DNA from 3 places in the Brevibacillus sp. NSP2.1 genome. Region 2 is predicted to be linked to each of the others. Evidence: riboswitches for the same ligand, from Rfam matches in the RefSeq annotation. Region 2 holds a riboswitch; each other region holds the start of a gene.
The links. A riboswitch is a leader RNA that binds a small molecule or an ion and turns the genes downstream of it on or off. The one in region 2 is predicted to bind cyclic di-GMP.

Region 1 (4,843 bases), 1.4 Mb from region 2:
CAATGCGGTCGAGGCGATGTGCGTACTGCTCAAGGAAGCGATCAAGCCAAACCTCGTGCAAACGATCGAGGGCACGCCAGTCATCGTCCACGGCGGTCCGTTTGCGAATATCGCGCACGGATGCAGCAGCGTGATCGGCACGAAGACAGCCTTGAAGCTGGCCGACTACGTCGTAACGGAAGCGGGCTTCGGCGCTGACCTGGGCGCGGAGAAGTTTTTTGACATCAAGTGCAGAAAAGCCGGGCTGACGCCATCGGCAGCAGTCGTGGTCATTACCGTGCGTTCCTTGAAGTACAACGCCGGAATCAAAGTGCCGGATTTGGCCGAAGAAAACCTCGCCGCATTGGAAAAAGGCTTCGCCAACGTGCGTCGCCATCTGGAAAACTTGCAGAAGTTCGGCGTGCCGGCGGTTGTAGCGATCAACCATTTTGCCACCGATACACAAGCGGAGATCGACGCAGTCATGGCGCTGTGCCAGGAGGCAGGTGCCGAGGCGGCGCTGTCCAAGGCGTGGGCAGAAGGCGGAGAAGGCGCAATCGAACTGGCGGAAAAAGTGACGCGCGCGGCAGAGCGCCCTGGGCAATTCCGCTTTTTGTACGAAGAAGACCTCGGCGTGAAGGAAAAGATTGAGACGGTGGTCAAAGAAATTTACCGCGGCTCCGGGGTAGTCTTTTCGCCGCTGGCGACAAAAACGATCCAGAAGGTAGAGGAAATGGGGCTGTCCCATCTGCCTGTGTGCATGGCGAAGACGCCGTACTCCTTTACAGATCGGGCCGATCAGCTTGGCGCCCCTGTCGGTTTTACCATTCAGGTGAGCGAAGTGCGGATTTCGGCAGGAGCAGGCTTCATCGTCGCCTTGACCGGAAGCCTGGTGACGATGCCGGGACTCCCGAAGAAACCTGCGGCCGAATCGCTGTATGTGGATGAGCACGGCCACGTGGAAGGGCTGAGCTAAACGAAGAAGTCAAAAGTGGACGACAGGCTGACACCAACAACAAGGTGTCAGCCTTTTTGCGATTTTTTCGCAATTATTTCGCAGAAAGTAGTTTACTTGTCAAACAATTTGGGTAAAGATTTTGTGTGGAAAAAAATCCAAGCCATTATTTTAAAGTTAACCCACATTTTTCCGATGTTGTGCTATAGTATTTTTATACAGATAAAACGACAAAAAATGACAAAGGCAAACCTGTTGAAAGGCAGGGACGCAAAGCCACGGGTCTAAGGCAAGCAGAGCGCATCTTCTGCTGCTACGATAGCCGGGTTGCCATGCCGTACACGTAAGAAGGCTGTCCGGGTGGCAGTCTTTTTTGTTGCCAAAAAAAGATAGGAGGTACAGCGTGAGATGGAATCCAGTTTGAAGAAAAAGCTGATCGTCGTCATGTGCCTGCTCTTGATTGTCAGCTTGGGTACGGTCTGCGGTGCCAGCTACTACAGCTCGTCGCAGTTGCTGTCGTCCAGCCTGGACAAAGAAGCGGAACTTACGGCCAGCAATCTTTCCATCAGAATCGACAGCTTTTTCCAAGAAAAAATCGGAATTGTTGAAACGATCGGAGAGATGATTTCCGCCGACAACAATTTCGACCATGACTTGAAGCTGATTCAGGAGGCGCAGAAGAAAAACCCCGAGTTTGAGACGTTTTTCTTTTCCTATGACCTGAGCGGCAAAAAAGTCATCAACTTCAAGGGCGAGGAGACGAACCCGTCTGATCGTCCGCATTTTCAGGAGGCAGGACGAGGCGAGGGGAAAATCATCGTTTCCGAGCCGGTCGTGTCGCAGCGGACAGGCAACTACATCGTGACGATCATCGTTCCGCTGATGAAGGACAATCGCCAATACGGCTATGTCGGTTCGACCATTCCGATCAACGAGATTCAGAAGACGGTTTCCGAGGAGAAGTTCGGACATAGTGGCTATGCCTTTTTGGTGAGCAAAAAAGGAACGTATATTTGGCATCCGAACAGCGAAGTCATTTTGAAGCAGTCGGTGCTCGACAGCAATATTCCTGAGTTGAAAACCGCCTTTGAAGCAACGGCACAAGGCGGCCGCGGAGTCATTCAATACGAAGAGGGACAAGCGGCGCAATTCGCCTCCTACGCTTCGACCAGATTGAACTGGGGAGTGTTCATCACTGCTCCGGCCAAAGACCTGCACGCTCCGGTCAACGAACTGTCGATCAAGCTGCTGGCTATTTCCTTGGTCGTTCTGGCGGTGGGCATCGTCTTCGTGTACTGGCTGTCGGTTCGCTTGGTTCGACCGATCCAGCGTCTGAACCAGGCCGTCAATGTCGTCGCCCAGGGCAATCTCACAGAGACGGTCACGGTGGCCGGAAAAGATGAGATCGCAGTGCTTTCCCGCGACTTCAACCAGACCGTCTCGCACTTGAAAGGCTTGATCGAAGGCGTGTCGCAATCGTCGGAGCAGGTGCTGCGCTTTACGCATGAAGTGTCGGCAGGAATTGAACACGCGACCGAAAACGTAAACCGGATCGGGACGTCAATCAACCAGATTGCCAGCGGGGCCGAGGCACAGGCTACCAGCTCCAAGGACGTCGCCTTGTCCATGAATGACATGGCGGCGGGGATTGTGAAAATTGCAGAGACATCCGCGCATGTGTCCGAAGCGGCGCGCGAGGCATCGGATCAGGCCGAGCAAGGCGCAGCAGTCGTTGAGCAGGCCGTCCGGCAAATGGGCAGCATCGGAGAGGGCACGACCAGAGCGGCTGAAGCCATTGAGCGCTTGAACAGCCGATCCAAGGAGATCGAAGGGATTCTCGATACGATCAGCCAGTTAACCTCGCAAATCAACCTGCTTGCGCTCAACGCGTCGATTGAGGCAGCGCGGGCTGGCGAGCACGGCCGCGGCTTTGCCGTCGTGGCGGGAGAAGTGAAAAATCTGGCGCATCAATCCGAGGAGTCGGCTGCGAAAATCGCGGCGCTGATCGGGGAAATCCAGCAGGATACCCGCCACGCGGTAGAAGTGATGAACACCGGCAATCGCGAGGCGCAGGAAGGCATTTCGATGATCGAAGAGGTGCGGGATATTTTCGCGCATATTTTGGAATCGTCGCGCAATGTTGCCGCCCATATTTTGGAGGTGTCGGCGGCATCGGAGGAAATGTCTGCAGGCTCTGAGCAGGTGAGCGCCTCGGTCGACGAAATGTACAACTTTGCCAAGCTTGCCTCGGAAGACGCGCAGAAGGTCGTGGAGGCCACGGCCGAACAGTTGCAAGCCATTCAGGACATTGCCCGTTCGGTCGAGCAGTTGAACACGGTCACGGAGGAGTTGCAGCAGGGCGTAGGCAAGTTCACCTTGTAAGACCTTGTAAGGCTAAAGCCCGTCCCTGGTTAAAGGGGGGATGCCATGTAAGGGATGAGACAGCTCGAAACAGCAGATGGGCATGAGACAGACTGATCGACAATCGGGAGGAGAAGAAACTAATGAAAAAGTGGACAAAAAGAATGATGGCGAGCGCGCTCGCTGCAACGATGCTGATGACTGGAACCGGAGCGTTTGCTGCTACTACAGGCGCGCAAACCGGGCAGACCGCAGCAGTGGAAGCGGTCAAAAAACAGGAAAACAAACAGTTTGAGTCCCGCCTCGACGAGATTATCGCACGGGGATACATTCTCGTGGGCACACCGGGCGACTACAAGCCGTTCACATATTTGAACCCGAAAACGAACGAATTTGAAGGCTACGACATCGACGCGATGAAAGAGTTTGCGAAAAGCCTTGGAGTAGAAGCGCGCTTCGTGCAAACATCCTGGCCGACGCTGATGGACGATCTGCTGGCGAACAAATTTGACATCGCGGTCGGCGGCGTGACCCGCAACACCGATCGCCAGAAAAAAGCGCACATGGGCGATCCGTACATCGAGTTCGGAAAAGCTCCGCTGATTCGCGTGCAGGACAAGGACAAGTACAAAAGCCTGGAAGACATCAACAAAAAAGAAGTGCGCATCGGCGTGAATCCGGGCGGTACCAACGAACAGTTCGTGCGCGACCATTTGAAAAACGCTACCGTTACTGTCGTGCAAAACAACCTGGACATCCCTGGCCTTGTCGCCAACGGCACATACGATGTGATGATTACCGACACGATCGAAGCCATGGTGTATTCCAAAGCCGATTCCCGCCTGTACGCGGCTCTGACGGACAAGCCGTTTACCCGCAGCGAAAAAGCGTACATGATTCCGCGCGGCGACTTTATTTTCGCCAGCTATCTCGATGTCTGGATGGACGAAATGAAGCTGCAAGGGAAATTCGACGAGCTGTTCCATAAATGGGTAAAATAATCGCGGTGCCGGGTATGAAAGCGCGATGACGGAAGAAAGCAGTCCTGTCTGGATGATCCGGGCAGGACTGCTTTTGTTTTTGCAGTTAACGGAGGTATGTTTCTGCGCCAATCTGTTGAGACTAGAGGAAAATGGGCACAAATGCCGTTTGCAATTTTACAGGATGCATGGTACGATTACAGCTATGTTCTTTGTAGGGTGCTTATGTACAATCGGAGATAAAAGGGCATGTTCCGGCTGTAAGGAATAGTGCCCTTTTTTAGTGAGGATTTTATAGAAGAAGGTAAAGTAAAAGGAGACTGACGTTCATTGACTACATTTTATGATTTTGGTTTGCATCATTCTGTTGTAAGAGCGCTTGGCAATATGGGATTCGAAGAGGCGACTGCGATTCAGGAGCAAACCGTTCCTGTTGCTCTGCAAGGCCGGGACTTGATCGGACAGGCGCAAACAGGTACAGGGAAAACGGCTGCATTCGGGATTCCGCTGGTGGAACGCCTCGATGAAAACAACGGCAACATTCAAGGGGTTGTCCTGACGCCGACTC
Region 2 (4,843 bases):
CTTGAATGTCCTTGATAAAGCGCTCGAAGTCGTTGCCGATGTTGCTGATGCGCTTGCCGCTTTCATTGGTCGCTTCTTTGGTCGATTCTACGTATTCGTGCATTTCGGTCACGGAGCGGGTCATGTCCTCTACCTGGAGGTTGGTCGTGCCCATCTCGCGGCGCAACTCGTTGGTGTTGTCGGTCTGGATCGAGAAGGAGCGCATGATCTCCTGAAGGGCAGCCACTGTCTCCACCGCGCGGACGTTGACGCCATCTGTAACCTTGTTCAAATTCTCCTGATATTCCTGGACGGAGTTGAGCGATTCGTTGATCTGGTCCAAAATGCGCTGCAGCGACTCTTTGGAGGCGATCGCTTGCTGCTTTTGCTCCTCGCTTTCCCGCTGCAGCTTGTTGTTGAAAACTGCGTGCATCATGCTTGTCGCCGATACGAAGCAGAAGGCCAGCAAGTAGTACATCAAATGAACAGGATCGGACGTGTAGAAAATCGCTTCGCCGTTCGTCAGGAAATAGTAGGTGACGATCCCCATGGCTGCGATGATGGTCAAGATGTTAATCAGTTTGTCCTGATAAATGCCCATGACCGCGACGAAGAACATGATCGTCATGATGTTGACCAGCCAAGGATCGAGTCCCACGATGACGAACATGAAAATGCCGATGACAGCGAAGTTGAAAAACTTCATGAAGGGAGCCATCTTGTCCCGCCAGGCTGGCCGGTTGGAAAGGTAGGCAAAAGGTGCGAGCACCCCGTACAAAATCCCCAGCACGGTTAAAACGAAGGAGAACGGAACCCCCATGATGAGGTTCACGATCTGGACGATGGTAATGATGCTCGCAAAAACAATGACCACCCAGTTATTTCTTCTTTGTAAGAGTTCCATGTCAGCTAACCTCAACTTTTATTTGTTTGCAAAGCTCTTGATACCAGGCAAATTCGGGCTTGTCCTTGTTCAAATAGGCTTCTTGCAGGTGGAAGACGGTCGGAATGGCATTCGCCCCTTTGTAGAAGACCATCTCTTTCACTTGCGTCGCTCTGACGTTGTATTTACGGTTAATCAACTGAAAAAAAGCCGGATCTGCCAAACCGACTGCATGCGTATATCCGTGTTTTTCTGCATAATCGATCATGAGGGCAACTCCCCATCGTCCCAGCTTTCCGCGGAACTTGGGCAAGACAGCGAAACTGTCCACTTCGACAACTTTCATATCGCTCGTCAAAACATCCTGAAACAAATTTTGCAGATAAGCAGAAGATTTTTCATGTGGTGTAAATTCAAAAGTCCCGCCTGGTTCGTCCTCATCCGACAACAAAAGATAGACGTCGGAACCATCTTTGGCGTATTCCATCTCGAAGCCCATTGAGGTCCAGACACTTTCCTTGATTTGATGGAAAAGTGCCAAAGATTGTGCTGAATCAACCAGTTTGTACATAATACTCCACTCCATTTTTCTCTCTCTTTGTTTTTTCATGTACAAGTCTAGTGTTGATCGATAAAATGGCGCCTCCTTTCTTCCATGTGAGCATAAAAAAGGCCATTCCCCATGCGGAAACAGCCCAAAGTCACCATCATCTTCCTGCTATGCTCATGATGTATGGCAACCCGGCTGTCATGGTCAAAGACTTTAGACCCGTGGTTTTGCGTCGCCACCTTTCGATGACTTTGCCTTTGTCATTCATTTGCGAAAAATGTATAGAAGTGTCGAATTATGCAAAATATAATCCAAGAGAAACAATCTTGTCAAGTTTTGGTAGGGTAAAGTAACCGATTGTTCATAAATAGTCGGCTCCAAATTGGTAGTTTGGACAGAGAAAGATGCGAGGAAAAACAGAGAAAAGATAGGAACATAGTCAGGTTGTGCCGGGACTTTTGCCAATGGCCGACTCAGCTACTTGCGCCTGATGCGTAACAAAAATTTACCATCCGTCCGATAACTAGAAAGAACAGGAGGGATGCGAAAATGAGTCAGGCCAAAACGATTGAGTTTCACTTTTCCGGTGGCGAGCTGGTTAAGATCGAGACAACCGAGCCGGAAGAAATCATCCAAATGGTCGCCAACCAAAAGGATGGGTGGCTGCAATACGATGACATCGTGATTAATGTAAGAAACGTTTCTTACATTAAAGTGCGCGATCTCGCTTAGGCTGCTTGCTTGCCAAAAAGGCCCTCGTTCACGGAGGGTTTTTTTTATTTTCGCTTGTGCCGGGAAAAGCACATTGACAAAGGAACGAACCTGAACCTATAGTGAGTATAAAACTAACTACTAAGAGGTCGGGATGGAAGACATATACAAGGAATTGCAAAAGCTCGGATTTTCCCAGTACGAGTGCAAGGCTTACATCAGTCTGCTCAAGCACTCTCCGATCACCGGATACGAAATCAGCAAACGCTCTGGCGTGCCGCGCTCCATGATTTACGAAGTCGTGGGCAAGCTCGTTGACAAAGGGGCTGTTTACACCGTGCCTTCCGAGCCTGTCACGTATGCGCCGCTGCCAGCAAGAGAGCTGGTCCGCAGGCTGCGCGGGCAGTTCGAAGCGTCCTTCGACTATTTGGAAAAAAACTTGTCGGCCTTAGAGTCCGAGCAAGAGATCGACGTCATTCGGCGAATTAGCGGTGACGAGCTGGTGCTCATGGAAATGAGGCAAATGATCGAGCAGGCTGGCGAGGAAGTGTGGCTGTCGATCTGGGAGCCTCAGGTGCCTTTTATCCAGGAGGCGGTGGACAGACGAACCGAAGAAGGGATTTCCGTCTTTACCGTTTTGTTTGGACAGCAAGAGACGCGCGTAGGGACGACGTATCACCATGACTATATGGCGCCTGATGTGGCCGAGGAACGGATGGGCGGGCATCTTACAATCGTCGCGCGTGATCTGGAGGAAGTGCTGATCGCCAACTTCACGCCAAATACGGCTGCCTGGGCGGTCAAGACGAAGGATCCGGCGCTCGTTCTGGTCGCTGTCGAGTACATTCGCCACGATATTATGTTTGCGGAAGTGACAAAGGTGCTCGGCCCGGATAAGGTCGAAGCGCTCTGGCGCAGCAAGCCGGACTTGTACCAGGTGGTCACCGGGAAGAGATTCAAGTAAGCGGAGCGAAGCAGGAGGCAAGCGCGCAAGCCGGAGTGAAATAAAGAGAGAGTGAGGGAGAAGCAGTGGGGCGAGAACAACTGCAAGTAGAAGCATTGTCGAACGCGGGTGAGCAGGGAAGCTTCATGCAGGGGGTCAAGGATTGCATTCCAACCTTGCTCGGGTATTTGAGCATCGGGTTTGCGGCAGGTGTGCTGGAAAAGACCGCTGGGCTGAGCATCATGGAAATTGCCTTGATGAGCATTTTGCTGTACGCAGGCTCGGCGCAGTTTATTGCTGCGGGCATGATTGCCGCAGGAAGCTCGGCGATGGGAATTATCATTACGATTTTGTTTGTGAATTTGCGGCATATTTTGCTAAGCGCGGCTCTGTCGCCCTACTTCCGCCATCTGACGGCGTTTCGGAACATGCTCGTCGGTTCGCTTCTGACAGACGAGACGTTCGGGGTTGCGATCAACGAGGCGGCGAAGCGCAAGCAGATCGACGAAAAATGGATGCACGGTTTGAATGTGACGGCTTACCTGAACTGGATTGCGGCCAATTTGGCGGGAGCCTATTTCGGACAGTGGATCGCCAATCCCGAGCAGTTGGGCCTTGATTTCGCTCTGCCGGCGATGTTTATCGGCTTGCTGGTGCTGGCGATGATGAGCCGCAAGCAAATCCGGCTCGATATCGTCGTCGCCATCAGCGCAGTCGTCATTGCTGTAGGCGTGTCTGTCTTGTATCCGGGCAACCTTGGCGTCATCGTAGCTACGCTGTGCGCATCGACAATCGGGATGGTGATCGAAAGATGGAAGTGAGATGGGATATCTTCCTCATTATTGTAGGCAGTGCGCTGGTCACGTTTTTGCCGCGGGTGCTGCCCTTGATGGTGCTGTCGCGCATGGAGCTTCCCGCGTGGGGCGTCCGCTGGCTGCATTACGTGCCGATCGCGGTCATGGCTGCACTGGTCGGGCAGGAGCTGTTTTTGCAGGAGGGAAAGTTGTCGCTACTAGCCAATGTCGAGCTATTGGCGGCGATTCCGACGTTTCTGGTTGCGATCGTGACCCGCAGCCTGCTGGGCACGGTTGTCGTCGGGATGGTTTCGATCATGATCTTGCGCTACCTTTTCCCGCTCTTGTAGCAGGGAGAAAGCAGCCGGGAAATGGGTAAACTAGGAAAAAAGGGAGGCGGACGCGAATGACCGTGGAAGAAGTCATGCAACAGTTGGAAGCGTTGGGCACGGAGCAGACGAAGAAGACGTTCATGCGCCATGGCGCCAGGGAGCCGTTTTTTGGCGTGCGAATCGGCGACATGAAAAAGCTGGTGAAGGCAGTCAAGCGCGATCAAAAGCTGGTGCAAGCGTTGTACGAGACGGGCAATCACGACGCGATGTATTTGGCGGGCCTGGCGATCGACCCGCAGACGGTGACGAAGGAACAACTGCAAAGCTGGGTCAGGCAGGCGTACTGGTACATGCTGGCCGAGTACACGGTTGCGGGTGTTGCCGCCGAAAGCTCGTTCGCCCTGGAGCTGGCACGGGAGTGGATCGAAGCGGAGGAGGAGATGATTGCAGCTTGCGGCTGGAGCACGTACGCCAACTACTTGTCGATCACGCCTGACGAGCAGCTCGACCTGGCGGAAATCAGCGCCTTGCTTGCGCGGGTGAAGCAGACGATCCATCAGGAAAGAAACCGGGTACGCTATGTCATGAACCAGTTTGTCATCGCGGTTGGCGCGTCTGTCACGGAACTGCATGCGGAAGCGGTGCAGACAG
Region 3 (4,843 bases), 1.5 Mb from region 2:
ACTGCGTAGGCAGCAGGAACGTGTCCACCGGTTTCCTCGGCCACAATGCCAAAAGTGTCAAAGACGGCCATCGGAGCCATGTACCCCAGGCCAATTACGACGATATGCCACAGCTTCAAGCTGCGTGTAAGCTCTGCTCCCCCATTCACTGCCTGTCCTCCTTCTCTGGTGCACCACGAATAATTATACACGCGAATGAGAAAAGTTCCACGCCTTGCCTGATGAAAAAACGCTGTTGCACACGGTTTTCCCATGCCGCAACAGCGTTTTTGTGTTTGTCACAGCCTGCGCCTGTACTACGCTTTTGGCAGTTCGAACGAGCTTTTCAGCGAAACGATCCGGTTAAAGACCAGCTTGTCCGGCGTCGTATGCTTCGGATCGACGTTGAAGTATCCGTGGCGGAAAAACTGGTATTTGTCCTGCGCCTTCGTGTCTTTCATGTTCGGCTCGACGAATCCGTTCAACACTTCCAGCGAGTTCGGGTTGATGTTGTCCAGGAAGCTTCCTTCCGTGTCCTCATCGTCGAGAATCAGCGGCTCGTACAAACGGAACTCGGCAGGTACTGCCTGGCTCGCATCTACCCAGTGGATGGTCCCTTTTACCTTGCGTCCTGTAAACCCGCTTCCGCTCTTCGTCTCCGGGTCGTAGGTGCAGTGCAGCTCGATGACATTGCCATCCGCGTCCTTCACCACGTCGTTGCATTTGATGAAGTAGGCGTGCTTGAGACGGACTTCATTTCCCGGGAACAGGCGGAAATACTTGCTTGGCGGGTTTTCCATGAAGTCGTCCTGCTCGATGTAGATTTCGCGGGAGAACGGAATTTGACGATTGCCCATCTCCGGATTTTCCGGGTTGATTTCCGCTTCGAGCATCTCGACCTGGCCTTCCGGATAGTTCGTGATGACGACTTTCAGCGGATTCAAAACAGCCATCGTGCGCGGTGCTTTCAGCTTCAAGTCCTCGCGGATGAAATGCTCCAGCATTTTCGCGTCGACTGTACTATTGCTGCGCGCTACCCCGACTTCACGGGCAAACGTGCGAATCGCTTCCGGCGTAAAGCCGCGACGGCGGAAGCCTGCAATGGTCGGCATGCGCGGATCGTCCCAGCCATCGACGACGTTTTCGTCTACGAGCTGTTTCAGCTTGCGCTTGCTCATGACCGTGTTGGTCAGGTTCAGGCGGGCAAACTCGTACTGGCGCGGAACGTGCTCCATCTCGCACTCGCTGATGACCCAGTCGTACAGCGGACGATGGTCTTCAAATTCGAGCGAGCAGAGCGAGTGGGTCACGCCTTCAATCGCATCCTCCAGCGGGTGCGCGTAGTCGTACATCGGGTAAATGCACCATTTGTCTCCCGTGTTGTGGTGGGTCGTATGGGAAATGCGGTACAAAACCGGATCGCGCATGTTGATGTTCGGGGAGGACATGTCGATTTTGGCACGCAGCACTTTTTCCCCGTCCTTGAACTCTCCGTTGCGCATGCGCTCGAACAGGTCGAGGTTTTCCTCCACAGAACGGTTGCGGTACGGACTGTCTACGCCCGGCTCCGTCAACGTTCCGCGCAGCTTGCGCATCTCTTCGGCAGACAGATCGTCCACGTAGGCTTTGCCTTTTTGAATCAACAGCACCGCACGCTTGTACATCTCTTCAAAGTAATCCGATGCAAAAAACAGCCCGTCCCATTCAAAGCCAAGCCATTTGACGTCTGTTTTGATCGCTTCCACGTACTCAGTGTCTTCTTTCACCGGATTGGTATCGTCAAAACGGAGGTGAGCCTTGCCATTAAATTCGCTTGCCAGTTCAAAATTCAGGCAGATGGCTTTTGCATGTCCAATATGAAGATACCCGTTCGGCTCCGGCGGAAAGCGGGTAATGACTTCCTTGACCTTGCCTGCTTGCAGGTCGTCAATCACGATATTGCGGATAAAATTGGATGACGCTACCTTGTTTTCCAATGAAATCAACCTTTCACTTCACCTTTACATTCCATAATACTGATTCTCTTCCCAGAGTTCAACAAAATCGGGCCGTTGTCCGGCCCGCTGCGTCTACCACTCCTGCTCTTTTGGCCATCGCGATTGCGGCTGGCAGTACAGCGAAATGATCGAGTCGAGCGACCGCTGCTGTTCGGTAATGCCGCGAATGGTTTGCAAATGCTTAGGTCTTACGAGGTGGAGCAGCGGCTGTTCAACCTGATTGAACCGCTCGAAGGCGGCGGCTGCGATCTCATCCCATTGGCGATAGTAGCGCAGCAAGTCGTCAGGCATCACCCTTGAACGGCTCGTGCCCGGCTCCGGCAAACAGTCAAACGGTTCATCCAGGTTCAGCGTTCCGTAATCATCGGTCAGTTCCTCGCCCGGCAAAATGTCCCGCGCCGCCAGTTCCAGATCGTACATCGTCGCCACACAGGTCGCATGGAAGCTGTGGTTGACAAACCGGGCCTTATCCCAGCACAAGATGTATTTGCCGAACTGATTTTTGAACGAATATTTTTGCACGTCCTGTTTTCTTAATGGATCCAGTTTTTCCACAAATGCCGGGTCTAATACCTGATCGAGATCATCCTGGACCCAGACAATCGTGCCTTTGGGAATGAGCTTTGTCGCAAACACACCGTACCCGATCTCGTCGTTGATATAGCGAAGCTCTGTATCGGGATGCATCATGGTCGTTGTTTCACTCCTTGGCAAATGTGCCTTTTTATCATCATAAGCAGTTCGGCCAACAGAGGTGTGTGAATGTCGGTGAAAAACGCGTATTTCCCTGATGCTTCCTTTTTTCTAGATAAAAAGAAATTTCCTTATTTACCCCAATCGACAAATCGTCTATATTATTGACAAACAGGTTTAGGAAATTTTACCTGCAACATTTGCATTAATTTTTCATTGATATCGAAACGGCAAACCCGGGGAAATCCGGCGACGCAAAGCTAGAGGGGCTACCTCCGCACGAGCGGGCATGCCAGCCAGCTACCGAAATATTGATGTAGGACAAGACCAATGATCCTATATCATTGGTCTTTTTTTGCGCACTCATTGTCTGTTTTTGTCCATTTTTGTAGGTATGAGGAATTTTCTGTCTGTCCCGGTCAAGGAGGTGAGGCTGCGAAAAGCTGTCGGATTGTTGGAACCTTTTCACCAAAATACAAGGAGGCTTCATGAGATGTCACTTTGGAAAAAACTTTCTGCCGTCGCATTGACCGCCGCTATCGGCCTGACAACATTCGCTCCGGTCCAAGCTGCCAATCGTCCAACATCAATGTCGCCAAATGCCATGGTCACAACACCTCACTATCTGGCTACAGCCGCAGCCCTGAAAACGTTGGAAGACGGCGGAAACGCAGTAGACGCCGCGATTACCGCCGCCTCTACCCTCGCCGTCGTCTATCCGCACTACACGACCATTGGCGGGGATAACTTCTGGCTCATTTACAACGCCAAAACAAAAGAGCTGAAAGCATTGAACGGCAGCGGACGAGCTGGCGAAAAGGCAACCATCGAATACTACAAAAGCAAAGGCTACGACAAAATTCCTTCCCGCGGCTATGAGTCTGCCAACACGGTTCCCGGCGTTGTTTCCGGCTGGTGGGAAGCCTACAACTACGCGCACAAAAGCATGGGCAACAGCAAGCTGCCTTGGCACAAGCTGCTGGAGCCTGCGATCGGGTACGCCGAAAACGGCTATCCCGTCTCGCCCAACCAGGTTTACTGGACCAAGTACGCAACAGACCCGACTGACAACGAGCTGAAAAATCTCCAGCGCTTCGAGGGCTTCCGCAAAACGTTCCTGAAGCCGAACGGAGAGCCGTATGCCGCAGGCGAAATTCTCAAGCAAAAGGACCTTGCCAAAACGTTGCGAATCATTGCCCAAAAAGGCGCCGACGGATTTTACAAAGGCGAAGTCGCGCAAAAAATCGTCGCCGACCTGCAAAAAAACGGCGGGCTGCTCACGCTGAAAGACTTCGAGAAGCATACCTCCACCTGGGCGGAGCCGATTACGGTAGACTATCGCGGCTACAAGGCGTACAACGTGCCGCCCAACTCCCAGGGCATGGCCTCGCTCTCGATTTTGAACGTGCTGAACAACTTTGACCTCAAGAGCATGGGCGAAGGTACGCCGGATTACTACCACACGATCGTCGAAGCGACCAAACAAGCTTTTGCCGACCGTGACAAATGGCTGACTGACCCGGCATTCGTGGATATTCCTGTGGACGAGCTGTTGTCCAAGCAGCACGGAAAAGAACTGGCAGCGCGCATTGACATGAAGCAAGCGGCAAAAGCGGTCGAGCCGCTCGATCCAAAAGGCGATACTACGTGGTTTGGCGTCGTGGACAAGGACGGCAATGCCGTGTCGATCATCCAGAGCCACTACTTTGACTGGGGCTCCGGCATCGTCGCGAAAGACACGGGCGTCCTGTTGCAAAACCGCGGCAGCTACTTCTCTCTGGACCCGAAACACATCAATCACCTGGAACCGGGCAAACGCACCTTCCACACGATCAACCCGGCGATGCTCTTTAAAGGAGACAAGCCTTACCTGCTCTACGGAACACAAGGCGGCGAAGGCCAGCCGCAAACGCAGGCGGCGCTCGTCACGCGCATCGTCGACTTCGGCTTCAGCGTGCAGGACGCGATTGAAGCGCCAAGATGGCTGCACGGCCGCAACTGGGGCTCTGCCTCCAACAACCTGAAAGTCGAAAGCCGGATTCCGCAGGACGTTCTGGACGAGCTGGTGAAGCGCGGCCATCCGGTCGAAAAGCTGGAAGCAGCCTACACCGATGCGATGGGCCAGTCCGGCGCGATCTTGATTGATCCGCAAACGAATGTGAAGTTTGGCGGCG

Region 1: linked by a shared signal. The riboswitch ahead of M655_RS01905 (methyl-accepting chemotaxis protein) and the one ahead of M655_RS22230 (GNAT family N-acetyltransferase) in region 2 are both predicted to bind cyclic di-GMP.
Region 3: linked by a shared signal. The riboswitch ahead of ggt (gamma-glutamyltransferase) and the one ahead of M655_RS22230 (GNAT family N-acetyltransferase) in region 2 are both predicted to bind cyclic di-GMP.

What each region holds. Positions count from the first base shown of each region.
Region 1 covers NZ_CP048274.1:379,457-384,299, forward strand. Annotated here, with positions in the region: gene M655_RS01900 (formate--tetrahydrofolate ligase) at 1-955, shown strand, start outside; cyclic di-GMP riboswitch class I at 1,170-1,269, shown strand; gene M655_RS01905 (methyl-accepting chemotaxis protein) at 1,343-3,316, shown strand; gene M655_RS01910 (transporter substrate-binding domain-containing protein) at 3,439-4,296, shown strand; gene cshA (degradosome RNA helicase CshA) at 4,606-4,843, shown strand, end outside.
Region 2 covers NZ_CP048274.1:4,577,528-4,582,370, reverse strand. Annotated here, with positions in the region: gene M655_RS22235 (methyl-accepting chemotaxis protein) at 1-883, opposite strand, end outside; gene M655_RS22230 (GNAT family N-acetyltransferase) at 885-1,433, opposite strand; cyclic di-GMP riboswitch class I at 1,595-1,678, opposite strand; gene M655_RS22225 (hypothetical protein) at 1,962-2,144, shown strand; gene M655_RS22220 (TrmB family transcriptional regulator) at 2,278-3,087, shown strand; gene M655_RS22215 (AzlC family ABC transporter permease) at 3,213-3,887, shown strand; gene M655_RS22210 (AzlD domain-containing protein) at 3,878-4,210, shown strand; gene M655_RS22205 (DNA alkylation repair protein) at 4,267-4,843, shown strand, end outside.
Region 3 covers NZ_CP048274.1:449,667-454,509, reverse strand. Annotated here, with positions in the region: gene M655_RS02245 (APC family permease) at 1-149, opposite strand, end outside; gene M655_RS02240 (glutamine--tRNA ligase/YqeY domain fusion protein) at 297-1,964, opposite strand; gene M655_RS02235 (SET domain-containing protein) at 2,049-2,666, opposite strand; cyclic di-GMP riboswitch class I at 2,889-2,977, shown strand; gene ggt (gamma-glutamyltransferase) at 3,163-4,843, shown strand, end outside.